Regions from separate parts of the Methylobacterium sp. NFXW15 genome, predicted to be linked through region 2. Evidence: predicted binding sites of a transcription regulator. Region 2 holds the regulator's gene; the other holds the start of a gene.

Region 1 (6,514 bases), on a different contig from region 2:
GGGATGCTTCTCACGCGACGTCTGGAGCGGGCGGGTCTGCGGCCCCTGGGCTTCGCGGCCAACGATTACGGTATCGCCATCTGGACGACCCGCGACGTGTCCGAGCGCGCGGCCTTCGACCCCGACTTCATCGCCGAATTGTTCGGAGAGGACATGCTCGGCGACGACCTCGAAGCGTGGCTCGATGAATCGGCCATGATGAAGCGGACCTTCCGCCAGTGTGCGGTGATCGCCGGGCTGATCGAGCGCCACCATCCGGGGCAGAAGAAGACCGGGCGGCAGGTGACGATTTCGACCGACCTGATCTTCGACGTGCTGCGGAAGCACGAGCCCGACCACCTGTTGCTCGCCGCCGCGCGGCAGGATGCGGCAACCGGACTCCTCGACGTTCGACGCCTCGGCATGATGCTAGAGCGCATCCAGGGGCGAATCATCCATCGCGCCCTCGACCGGGTGTCGCCGTTATCCGTCTCCGTGATGCTGGAGATCGGACGCGAGCGGGTCTACGGCGAGGGGGCGGACGAGATTCTGGCCGAAGCGGAGGCAGAGCTTCTTCAGGAGGCCCTGGCTTGAGCCGAGGCCCGCACGACGGTTCGCCCTCCCCCGATGCGTTAGAGGATGCCCTGGTGGCGGCCGGACTCCGACTCGAGAAGACCCAGAAACACCCGACGATCACCCTCGCCGGAGAAGTGCTCACGCTGGATTTGTGCGGAGGCCTGTGGCTCGAAGCCCACCGGACGCTGATCGTCTCCGATCTTCACCTGGAGAAGGGTTCGTCCTTCGCATCCCGATCAGGCCAGTTCCTGCCGCCCTACGACACACGCGAGACTCTCGCGTGCCTCCACGAGGCCATCGCCCGGCATGATCCGGCGCGCGTCGTAGCACTCGGCGATTCCTTCCACGACGCCCGTGGACCCGAAAGGATGGAGCCCGGCGACCGGGCGATGATCGCTGCCCTTCAGGAGGGTCGCGACTGGGTGTGGATCGCGGGCAACCACGATGCGGCGGTTCAGGAGGGCGTCGGCGGGCGCTATGCCGAGGCGTTGACCCTCGGCAACCTCGTCCTGCGTCACGAACCCAGCGAGACCGCCGCGCCGGGCGAGATCGCGGGGCACCTCCATCCCTGCGGCAAGGTTGCGATGCGTGGGCGCGCCGTCCGGCGGCGATGCTTCGTCACCGATGGCAGCCGCCTGATCATGCCCGCCCTCGGCGCCTTCGCGGGCGGCCTCAATGTTCGTGACAAGGCGTTCGACACCGCCTTCCCGAAGGGCTTCACCGCCTATCTCCTCGGGGACGGCCGCGTCTTTGCCATCGGCCGGGCGCAGCTCGCCCGAGATTAAACCGCGCGCAAGAGTTTTTCTTCTTTGCAATTCTGTGCAGAGGCGATGTATCCGGGGCTGGGCGTGGCCCTGCCCCGATCTTTAACGTCGAGCAGTGAGAAGCAGCTTTGATTACGTTTCTCGCGGCTTTGCATAAAAGCATACAGTAGAGCGGCTGACAGCTGTTATGACTATATTGACGGTCATGGGATAGTTGTTGGGCGCGTAGGGAACCAAGCTCGTCGGGGGATCGCTGGGACTTGAGCGTGCTGCCGACCTTTGTCGACACCGTGGCAGGTGCGGGCGCAGAGCAGATCCAGAGTATTCTGGGTGCGGTGCGCCGCTATCTCGCGATGGATGTCGGTTTCATATCCGAGTTCACTCGCGGCAATCGTGTCTTTCGCTTCACGGACAGTGCGGCGGGACAAAGTGGAATTGTCGTAGGCAACTCCGACCCCCTGGAGACGACCTTCTGTCACCACGTGGCGGAAGGAACTTTGCCCGGCTTACTGTCGAATGCCCAAACCAATCGGACGGCAGCGGCGCTCTCGGCGACGAAGGCATTTCCTGTTGGGGCACATCTCAGCGTGCCCCTTCGTCATCCGGATGGGACACCCTACGGCACGATCTGTTGCTTCAGCGCCGCTCCCAATAGGCGCCTCGGCGCTCGCGACCTCAATGTCCTGAAGATGTGTGCGGAGGTCGTTGAAGCCGTCCTCGAAAAGGAGCGGAGTGCGGCCCACGCGGTCGCCTCCCGTCGAATCGAAATTGCTCGCATCATCGAGGACGAGGCGATCGAGATGGTGTTCCAGCCTCTCTATCGCGTGGCAGATGGGCACCTGACGGGGTTCGAATCCCTTTCGCGCTTTCCGAAGAATCCGCAGCGGCAGGTCGATGCGTGGTTCGTCGAGGCGGCCGAGGTTGGTCTTGGTCTCGAACTCGAATTCCTTGCCGCACGAAAGGCTCTTTCGGCACTGTGCCAGCTCGACGAGGCACTCAAGCTCACGATCAACCTGTCGTATGAGGCGATCCTGAGCGAGCATTTCGCCCGCACCTTGGAGGGCGTTCCCGTTCACCGGGTGGTGGTCGAACTGACGGAACATGCGGTGGTGGATCACTACGAGACCCTGCGGCAGGCGCTCGCGCCCCTTCGCGCACGGGGCCTTCGACTCGCCATCGACGACGTCGGCGCGGGCCATTCGACCTTCCGGCACATCCTCGACCTCAACCCGGAATTCATCAAGCTCGACCGATCGCTGATCCGGGGCTTGAACGAGGATACCGCCCGCCGGGCGCTCGCCGAAGCGCTGACCCTCTACGGTCGCCGCATCGGATGCGAAGTGGTGGCCGAGGGTGTCGAGACCGAGGAGGAACTGGCGGTGATCGGCGCTATCGGGATCACACGCGTGCAGGGCTACCTGTTGGGAAGGCCGATGCCCATCGAGCGGGCGGTCGCCCTGCCCCGGGTCAGAACCAGCCCTTGATGCGAAAATAGACGATCGGGATCAGCGCGCTCAGCACGATCAGCCCGAGCGCGTAGGGATACCCGTAAGTCCATTCGAGTTCAGGCATGTGCTTGAAGTTCATGCCGTACATGGACGCGATCAGCGTCGGGGGCACGCCCACAACCGACACGACCGTCAGAACCCGGAAGACGTTGTTCTGCTCGATGTTGATGAGGCCGAGCGCCGCGTCGAGCAGGAACTGAACGTTCTCCGCAAGCCGCGTCTCGAACTCGTCCAGGGACTCGATATCCTTGCGGATCGTGTCGAACCGCCCGTCATCGGATAATTCGAGGCCATCGCAGGCGCTCGCGACGAACGGTACGATCCGTTCGAGGCCGAGCAGACTCGCGCGCACCTTGCCCAGCACCTTTCCCCGACGGCTGATGGCCCTCAGGATCCGCCGCAGCGCAAGGTCGCGGCGACGCGGCGGCGGCTCGTCCTGACGTCGCGACGAGCGGGCGCGGACGTCGAAATCGAAGATGCGGCTCGACAGGGCATCGAGATCGGCGGCCATCTCCTCCAAGGCGTCCGCAAGACTGTCGACCAATTCCTCCAGCAGGACCACGAAAGTCTCCGCCGGATCGCCGCCCTCGCCGTCCTCCTTCAGGCGCTCGGCTGCAGAGCTGTAGGCCCGTAGATCGTGGAAGCGGACGGTGACGAGGTGATTGCTCGTGAGCAGGAAGCCGAGAGGCTTCAATTGGGAATCCGCCTGCTCGAACGTGATCATCGGCGTCGACAGCGACAATCCGCCCTTGAGCCGCCGGAGGCGGCTCGACGATTCGACCTCGGACAGCGCCTCGCGGGTCGGGATTCGAAGGCCGGTCGCCTCCTCGACGCGTGCCACCTCCTCCGCCGTGGGATCGACCAGATCGATCCAGACCGGCCCGTGATAGTTCAGCATGTCGGGCTTGATATCCTGGCAGGCGGAAGCCGCCTCGCGGCGCAGCCGGGTGCGACCATCTTGACTTGGAACAAGGCGATGGCTATCTCGCCGTCGCGTTGGCACTCGTCGAATGAGAGTGCTAACAAAGGTGCTAACTATGGGGTCGAGGCGACCCGCCGGGCCGCATCAACGCCATCTCCAGACCTGAAGCAAGAGGGCAGCTCATGAAGTTCCGTCCGCTGCACGACCGTGTGGTCGTCCGCCGCATCGAGAGCGAAGAGAAGACCAAGGGCGGGATCATCATCCCCGACTCCGCCAAGGAGAAGCCCCAGGAGGGCGAGGTGATCGCCGTCGGCGCGGGTGCCCGCGACGAGAACGGCCGGGTCAACCCCCTCGACGTGAAGGCCGGCGACCGCGTGCTGTTCGGCAAGTGGTCCGGCACCGAGGTCAAGATCGACGGTGAGGATCTCCTCATCATGAAGGAGTCGGACATCATGGGCGTCGTCGCCCTCTGATCGTCGGCCTTCGACCGCACAGGCTTTTTAAGCCCCTTTGAGGCCGCTTCAGGCCTCGGGGCCATCCTCGAACCGAAAGAGCTAGGACATGGCAGCGAAAGACGTTCGTTTCTCCGCCGACGCCCGCGACAAGATGCTTCGCGGCGTCGACATCCTCGCGGATGCCGTCAAGGTGACGCTCGGCCCGAAGGGCCGCAACGTCGTGATCGAGAAGAGCTTCGGCGCCCCGCGCATCACCAAGGACGGTGTGACGGTCGCCAAGGAGATCGAGCTCGCCGACCGTTTCGAGAACATGGGCGCCCAGATGGTGCGCGAAGTGGCCTCGAAGACCAACGACATCGCCGGTGACGGCACCACCACCGCGACCGTGCTGGCCCAGGCCATCGTTCGCGAAGGCGCCAAGTACGTGGCCGCCGGCATCAACCCGATGGACCTGAAGCGCGGCATCGACCTCGCCACCGCCGCCGCGGTGAAGGACATCACCGCCCGCGCCAAGAAGGTCTCGACCTCCGATGAGGTCGCCCAGGTGGGCACGATCTCCGCCAATGGCGACAAGGAGATCGGCGAGATGATCGCCCACGCCATGCAGAAGGTGGGCAACGAGGGCGTCATCACCGTCGAGGAGGCCAAGACCGCCGAGACCGAGCTGGACGTCGTCGAGGGCATGCAGTTCGACCGCGGCTACCTCTCCCCGTACTTCATCACGAACGCGGAGAAGATGGTTGCCGAGCTCGAGGATCCCTACATCCTGATCCACGAGAAGAAGCTCTCGTCGCTCCAGGCCATGCTGCCGGTGCTCGAGGCCGTCGTTCAGACCGGCAAGCCGCTCCTGATCATCGCCGAGGACATCGAGGGTGAGGCGCTCGCCACGCTCGTCGTGAACAAGCTCCGCGGCGGCCTGAAGGTCGCTGCCGTCAAGGCTCCGGGTTTCGGCGATCGCCGCAAGGCGATGCTCGAGGATATCGCGATCCTGACCAAGGGCCAGATGATCGCCGAGGACCTCGGCATCAAGCTCGAGAACGTGTCGCTCCCGATGCTCGGCCGCGCCAAGCGCGTCCGCATCGAGAAGGAGAACACCACGATCATCGACGGTATCGGCGAGAAGTCGGACATCGAGGGCCGTATCTCGCAGATCAAGGCGCAGATCGAGGAGACCACCTCGGATTACGACCGTGAGAAGCTCCAGGAGCGGCTGGCCAAGCTCGCGGGCGGCGTCGCGGTGATCCGCGTCGGCGGCGCGACCGAGGTCGAGGTGAAGGAGAAGAAGGACCGCGTCGACGACGCGCTCAACGCCACCCGCGCTGCGGTGGAAGAGGGCATCGTTCCCGGCGGCGGCACCGCCCTGCTCCGCGCCAAGAAGGCGGTTTCCGAGCTGAAGTCCGACATCCCGGACGTCCAGGCCGGCATCAAGATCGTCCTCAAGGCCCTTGAGGCCCCGATCCGCCAGATCGCCCAGAACGCGGGCGTCGAGGGCTCGATCGTGGTCGGCAAGATCTCCGACAAGACGGACTCCGAGACCTTCGGCTTCAACGCCCAGACCGAAGAGTACGTCGACATGATCCAGGCCGGTATCGTGGACCCGGCCAAGGTCGTCCGCACCGCCCTTCAGGACGCCGCCTCGGTGGCCGGCCTGCTGGTGACGACGGAGGCCATGGTCGCCGACGCGCCGAAGAAGGACAGCCCTGCTCCGGCGATGCCGGGCGGCGGCATGGGCGGCATGGACTTCTAAGTCCTGCACCCTTCGATCGGATGAGGAAGGGGGTCGCCGAAAGGCGGCCCCTTTTCTTTTGCCGTAAGGCTGCGGTCCTTACGGCTCAGCCTGACAATGTGCGTGAAGGTGTACGAATTACACAGGTTAAGCCAATATAGATCAATGCGCGCTGCCGGCGAGCGTTATCAACTCAGGCTATGGCTCACTCTGATTCCCACCCCGGCCATTTCGTCGTCTCCGCGAAGAGCGGGGAAGGTTACGTGCAGCAGACGCGCAAGGTCGCTGCCAGCGCCATCGTACTTGCGCTGTCGTGGCTTGAATCCGGGCATACCGAGGTCACGGTGATCGACCCGACGGGAAAGCCTTTGAGCCCGGAAAGCTACCGGAACGCAGCGATGCAGCGGATCGATCACGGGCACCGTCCGCGCTGGTAGTTGCCACGCGGCGATGAGACGGCAGCCAAGCTCCGATATCAGAGATCGGCTTCGCGGTGCTCGAGTTGCGGGATGGTAGGATTAGCCCCGGTAAGGGGCGTGATCTTCAATGTCGTGATCCGGTTCTTCGCCTTGCGAAGCACCTGA
Region 2 (6,514 bases):
ATGCTCCGCTACGGAATCGAGAAGGCCCGCCACCGTCTCGGGCTTCATCAAGGACGGCGTACCGCCGCCGAGAAAGATGCTCGTGACCTCGCGCCCCGGCACACGGGCGGCGACATGCGCCATCTCGGCGCGGAAAGCTGCAAGGAAGCGTGCCTCGTCGACGCCCGCATGGCGGACGTGGCTGTTGAAGTCGCAATATGGGCACTTGGCCGCGCAGAACGGCCAATGCAGGTACACCCCGAACCCCGCGTCGCGGGTGGGGTGGTCCGGGATGGTAAGGGTCAAGTCCGCCCCGTCGATGGGAGGCAGTCTCGCGCGAGGTCCACGAAGGCCCGCGCCCGGTGCGACAATCCCTTGCCCGATTGCCAATCGACGCCGTGCTTTTCCTCGGCCGTCATTTCGCCGAACGTGCGGTCATGGCCTTCCGGCTTGAACAGCGGATCATAGCCGAACCCTGCAGTGCCGCGCGGCTCTACGAGATCTCCGAACACGCGGCCCTCGAACAATTCCGTATGACCATCGGGCCATGCAAGAACGAGGGCGGAGACGAAATGCGCCTTGCGGTTCGTGGCCCCGCGCGTCTCCAACTCGGAAAAGATCCGGGCCATTGCCCCGGAGAAATCCTTTGTCGGCCCGGCCCAACGGGCGGAGAAGATGCCCGGCGCCCCGTCAAGGGCATCGACACACAGGCCGGAATCGTCGGCGAAGGCAGGGAGGTTCGTGGCGCGGGCGGCGGCATGCGCCTTGATCGCCGCGTTTTCGGCGAACATCGTGCCGGTCTCGTCCGGCTCCGGCAGGCCGAGTTCGCCCGCAGAGACGGCTTCGATGCCGAACGGCTCCAGAAGCTCGCGCATCTCCGCAAGCTTGCCCGCATTGTGGGTGGCGATGACCACCTTGCCGGTGAGTTGACGCCTCATGCGATGGCCTCTTTCTGCAAGGCGACGAGCCGCTCGGTCCCCGCCCGGGCCAGTCGCAGCATCTCCATAAGCTGCGCCTCGGTGAAGGGCTCGGCCTCGGCGGTGCCCTGCACCTCGACGATACCGCCCTTGCCGGTCAGGACGAAGTTCGCGTCCGTATCGGCCGCGGAGTCCTCCTCATATTCGAGATCGAGGACCGGAGTACCCTTGTAGATGCCGCAGGAGACGGCGGCGACATGATCGCGCAGCGGATCGACCGAGATCATGGAGCGGCTGCGCATCCAGGTGAAGCAATCGTGCAAAGCCACCCAGGCGCCGGTGATGGCAGCGGTGCGGGTGCCGCCATCGGCCTGGATCACATCGCAATCCACCGTGATCTGCTTGTCGGTGATCGCCGACAGGTTGGTGACGGCGCGAAGGCTGCGGCCGATCAGCCTTTGAATCTCCTGCGTGCGGCCGGAGGGCTTGCCGGAATTCACCTCGCGGCGGGTGCGCTCATGGGTGGCGCGTGGCAGCATCGCATATTCGGCGGTCACCCAACCCCGGCCGGAACCGCGCAGCCACGGCGGCGCGCGCTCTTCCAGGGAGGCTGTGCACAGCACCTTGGTATTGCCGAAACTGACGAGGCAGGAGCCTTCGGCATAGCGCGCGACGGCGCGTTCGAGGGTCACGGGCCGCAGCGCGTCGGCGGCACGGTTGGATGGCCGCATGCGAGGCCCTTTCCATATGAGAGAGATGGGCGGGGCTCATAGGCCGCACCGCCGCGCCGGGCAAGCAGCGGATTGATCCGAAGGCCGTGGGCGGACATGATCGGCGCCCAGGTAACCCCGTCATGACACATCCGCACTTGGACATTCACCAAAACCAATCGATGCAAGCCCTCTCGGCCCTCAACGAGCGCGCCCGGGAGATCTTCCGCCAGATCGTGGAAAGCTATCTGACAAATGGCGAGCCCGTGGGATCGCGCAACCTTGCGCGCATCCTACCCATGGCCCTGTCGCCGGCCTCGATCCGTAACGTCATGGCGGATCTCGAACATTCCGGGCTGATCTTCGCGCCTCACGCCTCGGCGGGTCGCCTCCCGACCGAGCAGGGGCTGCGCTTCTTCGTCGACGCGATGCTCGAACTCGGCGATGTCGGGCAGGATGAGAAGGACCGGATCGAGGGGCAGATGCGCGCGGTCGCCTCGCGCCATACCTTCGAATCTGCGCTCACCGAGGCATCGAGCCTGCTCTCGGGCGTCTCGCGCGGGGCGGGCGTGGTGCTCACCACCAAAGCCAATGCGAGCCTGAAGCATATCGAGTTCGTCCGGCTCGACCCCGCCCGCGCCCTCGTGGTGCTGGTCTCTGACGACGGCACCGTCGAAAATCGCTTGCTCGATCTGCCGCCGGGTCTTCCGGCGGGGGCTTTGCAGGAGGCGACGAACTATCTCAACGCCCGTCTCGCCGGGCGGACGCTCGGCGTGCTGAGGGCGGAGATCGAGGCGGGCCGCCTCGCCAAGAAGCGCGAATTGGACGAGTTGACCGAGCGGCTCGTCGATGCCGGGCTCGCGACACCAGTCGGCCCGTCGGAAGCGCGCCAGCTCATCGTTCGGGGGCAGGCCAACTTGCTGGACGACCTGCGGGCCGCCGAGGATCTTGAGCGGATTCGCCTGCTGTTCAACGATCTGGAAACGCAGAAGGACGTCATCGACCTCCTGGCCCGCGCCGAGCAGGGGGAGGGGGTACGCATCTTCATCGGCTCCGAAAACAAGCTGTTCTCGCTCTCGGGCTCGTCACTGATCGCCGCGCCCTTCCGCGACGGCTCGCAGAAGATCGTCGGGGTGGTCGGCGTCATCGGCCCGACGCGGCTGAACTATGCCCGCATCGTGCCGATGGTCGATTACACCGCCCGCGTCGTCTCGAAGCTTCTCGACGGCGGGCGGTGATGATGGATTACGCCGGGATCACGTCCACGATCTCGTAGGTGTCGGGATCGATGATGATGATCTCGTCACGCACGAGGATGAAGTCGTAGCCCTCGTAGGCCGGAACCAGCGAGACGATGGCCGGGGGCAAACGGTGCAGACGCACCGAACGCGGGATGGCCGTGCCGACGCTCAGGGCGAAATCGACACGGTCGAGGCGGGAGACGCCCCCGACGCGCGTGATCGATTGGCGGAACTCGGTGCGCTTCGCCGTATCGAGACGGGTGTAACCGCCCCGCGCCGGGCCAGCGGCATCACGGCTGCCACGGGCGCCCGGCCCGCGCTCGGCACCACGGCGGTCGCCATCGGCACCCGGCCCGTTGCGATCACCACGCTCGGCAGCGCCGTTCCGGTCGCCTCGCTCGCCGTGCTCAGCCCCGCCGCGCTCGGCGCCGCCACGCTCTTGAGCGCCACGCTCAGCCGGGCCGCCCGCGCGTCCAGCCGGTCCGCCTTGCTCGGCGGGTCCGCCACGCTCGGCGCCGCCCGCAGCCGGACCACGCCCGCCGCCCTCGCCGCCGCGCATACCGCCCGCGCCGCCGCCGGCTCCACCAGCACCGGGTCCGCCCGCAGCTGGTCCGCCGCTGGCGCCGCCGCCCGGACCGCCACCACCGCCGGGACCAGCCGCCGCGCCGCCGGCACCCGCGCCGCCAGCCCCACCGCCACCTGCGCCCCCACCACCAGGACCGCCCTGGGCGAAGGCTGTCGTCGCGCCTGCCATGATGATGGCTGCAGTCACGGTGCCGCGAAGAATTCTGTTCATGTCTCGTCCTCGTCCAACCGAGGGTGCGCCAACCTTGCGCTCGACCCGGGCCGGAACGGGGAGTGACAGGAAACCGTTCCGGCGCCCATCGAACAGCGGGTGACAACGGAGCGGGCTCTCCACGGGGAAATCCCTGCGTGCCTTGCGGCAAATGATCCGGCCTGTAACGTCCCGTCACGCCCAAGACGCCGGGCAGGAACCGGCGACATAAACGTTGGAGACGCCATGTCCGTTACCCCTGCTGGCCGCATCGGCATCACGTCGGACGAACACGACGCTGCCGATAAACGCCGCCGCATCATGGCTATCGTCGGCTCGTCCTCCGGCAATCTCGTCGAGTGGTACGACTTCTACTGCTACGCCTTCTTCGCCCTGTATTTCGCCCCGGCCTTCTTCCCGAAGGGCGACGCCACGAGCCAATTGCTTCAGACGGCGGGCATCTTCGCGGTGGGCTTCTTCATGCGGCCCGTGGGCGGGTGGCTGTTCGGGCGGATCGGCGATCGTGTCGGCCGCCGGACCTCCATGATCGTCTCCGTGCTGATGATGTGCTTCGGCTCGCTGCTCATCGGCATCCTGCCGACCTACGCCACCGTGGGAACGCTCGCCCCGGTGCTGCTATTGCTCGCCCGCATGCTCCAGGGCCTGTCCGTGGGCGGCGAGTACGGCACCTCCGCGACGTATATGAGCGAGGTGGCGATCAAGGGCCGTCGCGGGTTCTTCGCCTCATTCCAGTACGTGACCTTGATCGGTGGCCAGCTTCTAGCCTCGCTGGTGCTGGTGACGCTGCAAGCCTTCATGACCGCCGAGCAGCTGACCGCCTTCGGCTGGCGCATCCCGTTCTTCATCGGTGCGGTGCTGGCCGTCGTCGCCCTCTATCTCCGTCGCTCGCTCGCCGAGACGAAGGAGGGCGGCGATAAGGAGAACGCGGGCACGTTCAGCGCCCTGTTCAAGCACTGGCGAGCATTCTGCGTCGTCCTCGCCTACACCGCCGGTGGCTCGCTCAGCTTCTACACCTTCACGACTTACATGCAAAAGTATCTGGTCAATACCGCAGGCATGCCAAAGACGTCGGCGTCTCAGGTGATGACCTGGGTCCTGTTGGTCTACATGTTGATCCAGCCGATTTTCGGCGCCCTTTCGGATAAGATCGGCCGCAAGGCGAACATGATCCTCTATAGCGGCCTCGGCATGCTGATGGTTGTGCCGCTGATGTCATTCCTCGGCACGAACAAGGATCCCTATCTCGCCTTCGCGATGATCACCCTCGGGCTGGCGGTGATCTCGTTCTACACCGGCATCAGCGGCATCGTAAAAGCGGAGCTTTTCCCCACCAACGTCCGCGCGCTCGGCGTCGGCCTGTCCTACGCGATCGCCAACGCGATATTCGGCGGCACAGCCGAGTTCGTGGCCCTGTGGTTCAAGGACTCGGGAATGGAGGGCACGTTCTTCTGGTACGTGACGGTGATGCTCGGGATCGCCTTCATCGCCTCGCTGATCATGCCGAACCCGAAGGTCCACGGCTATCTCGATGGCTCCGGCACCGTCGAAGAGGCTTTGGGCAAGAAGCGCGGCTTGGTTCACGCCTGAAACGAAAAGGGGCGGGCCGCGATGGCCCGCCCCCTGGTTCCGGTATCGTTCGTATCTCAGTCCTGATCGATCTGGCGGCCGATGAGGGCGATAGCCTTTTGGTAGACCTGCGCGGCGTTCCAGCCCTGGAGCGCGGCGAAGTTCGGCTCTCCGGGCTGGTAGCCCGCGCCCCGCTGCCAGCCATGGGCCTTCAGGAAGTTCGCCGTAGACGAGAGGGCCGCACCGACATTGTTCAGGTCGCCGCCCGTGCCGTAATTCAACACGTTCTTCGGCAGGAACTGCGTGTGGCCGACCTCGCCATGGGCGGCGCCCCGCGTGCTCGCCGACAGGATTCCCCGATCCACCAGGGTGAGGGCGGCGCGCAACTGGTCGGTGAAGTACTCCGAGCGGCGGCAATCGTAGGCGAGAGTGGCTACGGCCGAGAGGGTGTTCACGTTACCCTTCACGGCGCCGAAACCGGTCTCCATGCCCCAGATCGCCAGAAGCGGGCCGGGCGGCACGCCGTAACGCTGCTCGATGGAGTCGAAGAGCGCGGCATTGGTGCGCTTGAGGGCGCGACCACGCTTCACGATCGTCGCGGCGCCGCGCTTGGCCATGAACTGGTCGAGGGATAGCTTGAAGCTGTGCTGACCCCGGTCGGCGGAGATCGTCGCTGTGGAGTAGGTCGTCCCCGCGAGGGCATCCAGGCTCGCCGCGCTGGCCCTGCCACGGTTCTCGGCGATGAATTCCCGCTTCCAGTTCTCGAACCCACCCGCGCTGTTCCCGCATTGGGCGGCCTGCGCCTGAGTGAGGGCGCCCCCGAACAAGGCGAGGGCCGCGGCGGCGAGGCTGTAGTGACGCTTCTGTGCAGCCACGTGAAACTCCTGGAAAATTCGCACGGCCCGGTTGGACCGCGCGGCAATATCGCTGCGGTCTAAAGCACATCGTGGCCGTTGGCGCACGCCGGACGACCTTCGCGGGGTGCGAAATAATCCCTCTGCGGGCAGATGTGATCGCGGCGTGGTTTCCAGGATGCTTCCGGCCTCACGTGTGCCAGGATCCTGACGCAAGCGCAGCGAACCCGGCATCGAACGGACCGGGCTGAGAAACGTTGGCGTGCGGCGGCGGGGAGGCCGGATGGATGCGGTACGGTCGGGCTCGATGACGAAACCCACCCTTGCGGATGCGCCGGAACTCGCAACGGCCCGGCCCATAGTGCCCGAAAGCCTCGGCCGGGAGGCGCCCGCCTTCAAGATCGTCAGCTGGAACCTCCTGCGGCGGGTCGGTGCGGCGATCGAGGATGTC

The links. The regulator HrcA, encoded in region 2, represses chaperone genes, less so after heat shock. The targets are predictions, from matches to a motif close to GTTAGCACTCNCNNNNNGNGAGTGCTAAC.
Region 1: a site for HrcA is predicted at 3,823-3,851, ahead of groES (co-chaperone GroES). Genes of this name have one in related genera too.

Annotation. Positions count from the first base shown of each region.
Region 1 is NZ_JAGEKG010000007.1:179,145-185,658, forward strand. Features, by position in the region: gene J4O73_RS17180 (ligase-associated DNA damage response DEXH box helicase) at 1-573, shown strand, start outside; gene pdeM (ligase-associated DNA damage response endonuclease PdeM) at 627-1,340, shown strand; gene J4O73_RS17190 (sensor domain-containing phosphodiesterase) at 1,610-2,803, shown strand; gene J4O73_RS17195 (magnesium transporter CorA family protein) at 2,787-3,725, opposite strand; gene groES (co-chaperone GroES) at 3,932-4,222, shown strand; gene groL (chaperonin GroEL) at 4,311-5,951, shown strand; gene J4O73_RS17210 (hypothetical protein) at 6,194-6,367, shown strand; gene J4O73_RS17215 (HlyC/CorC family transporter) at 6,406-6,514, opposite strand, start outside.
Region 2 is NZ_JAGEKG010000004.1:188,020-194,533, forward strand. Features, by position in the region: gene hemW (radical SAM family heme chaperone HemW) at 1-285, opposite strand, end outside; gene rdgB (RdgB/HAM1 family non-canonical purine NTP pyrophosphatase) at 282-917, opposite strand; gene rph (ribonuclease PH) at 914-1,627, opposite strand; gene hrcA (heat-inducible transcriptional repressor HrcA) at 1,789-2,844, shown strand; gene J4O73_RS10920 (DUF1236 domain-containing protein) at 2,852-3,643, opposite strand; gene J4O73_RS10925 (MFS family transporter) at 3,869-5,230, shown strand; gene J4O73_RS10930 (lytic murein transglycosylase) at 5,287-6,036, opposite strand; gene J4O73_RS10935 (endonuclease/exonuclease/phosphatase family protein) at 6,371-6,514, shown strand, end outside.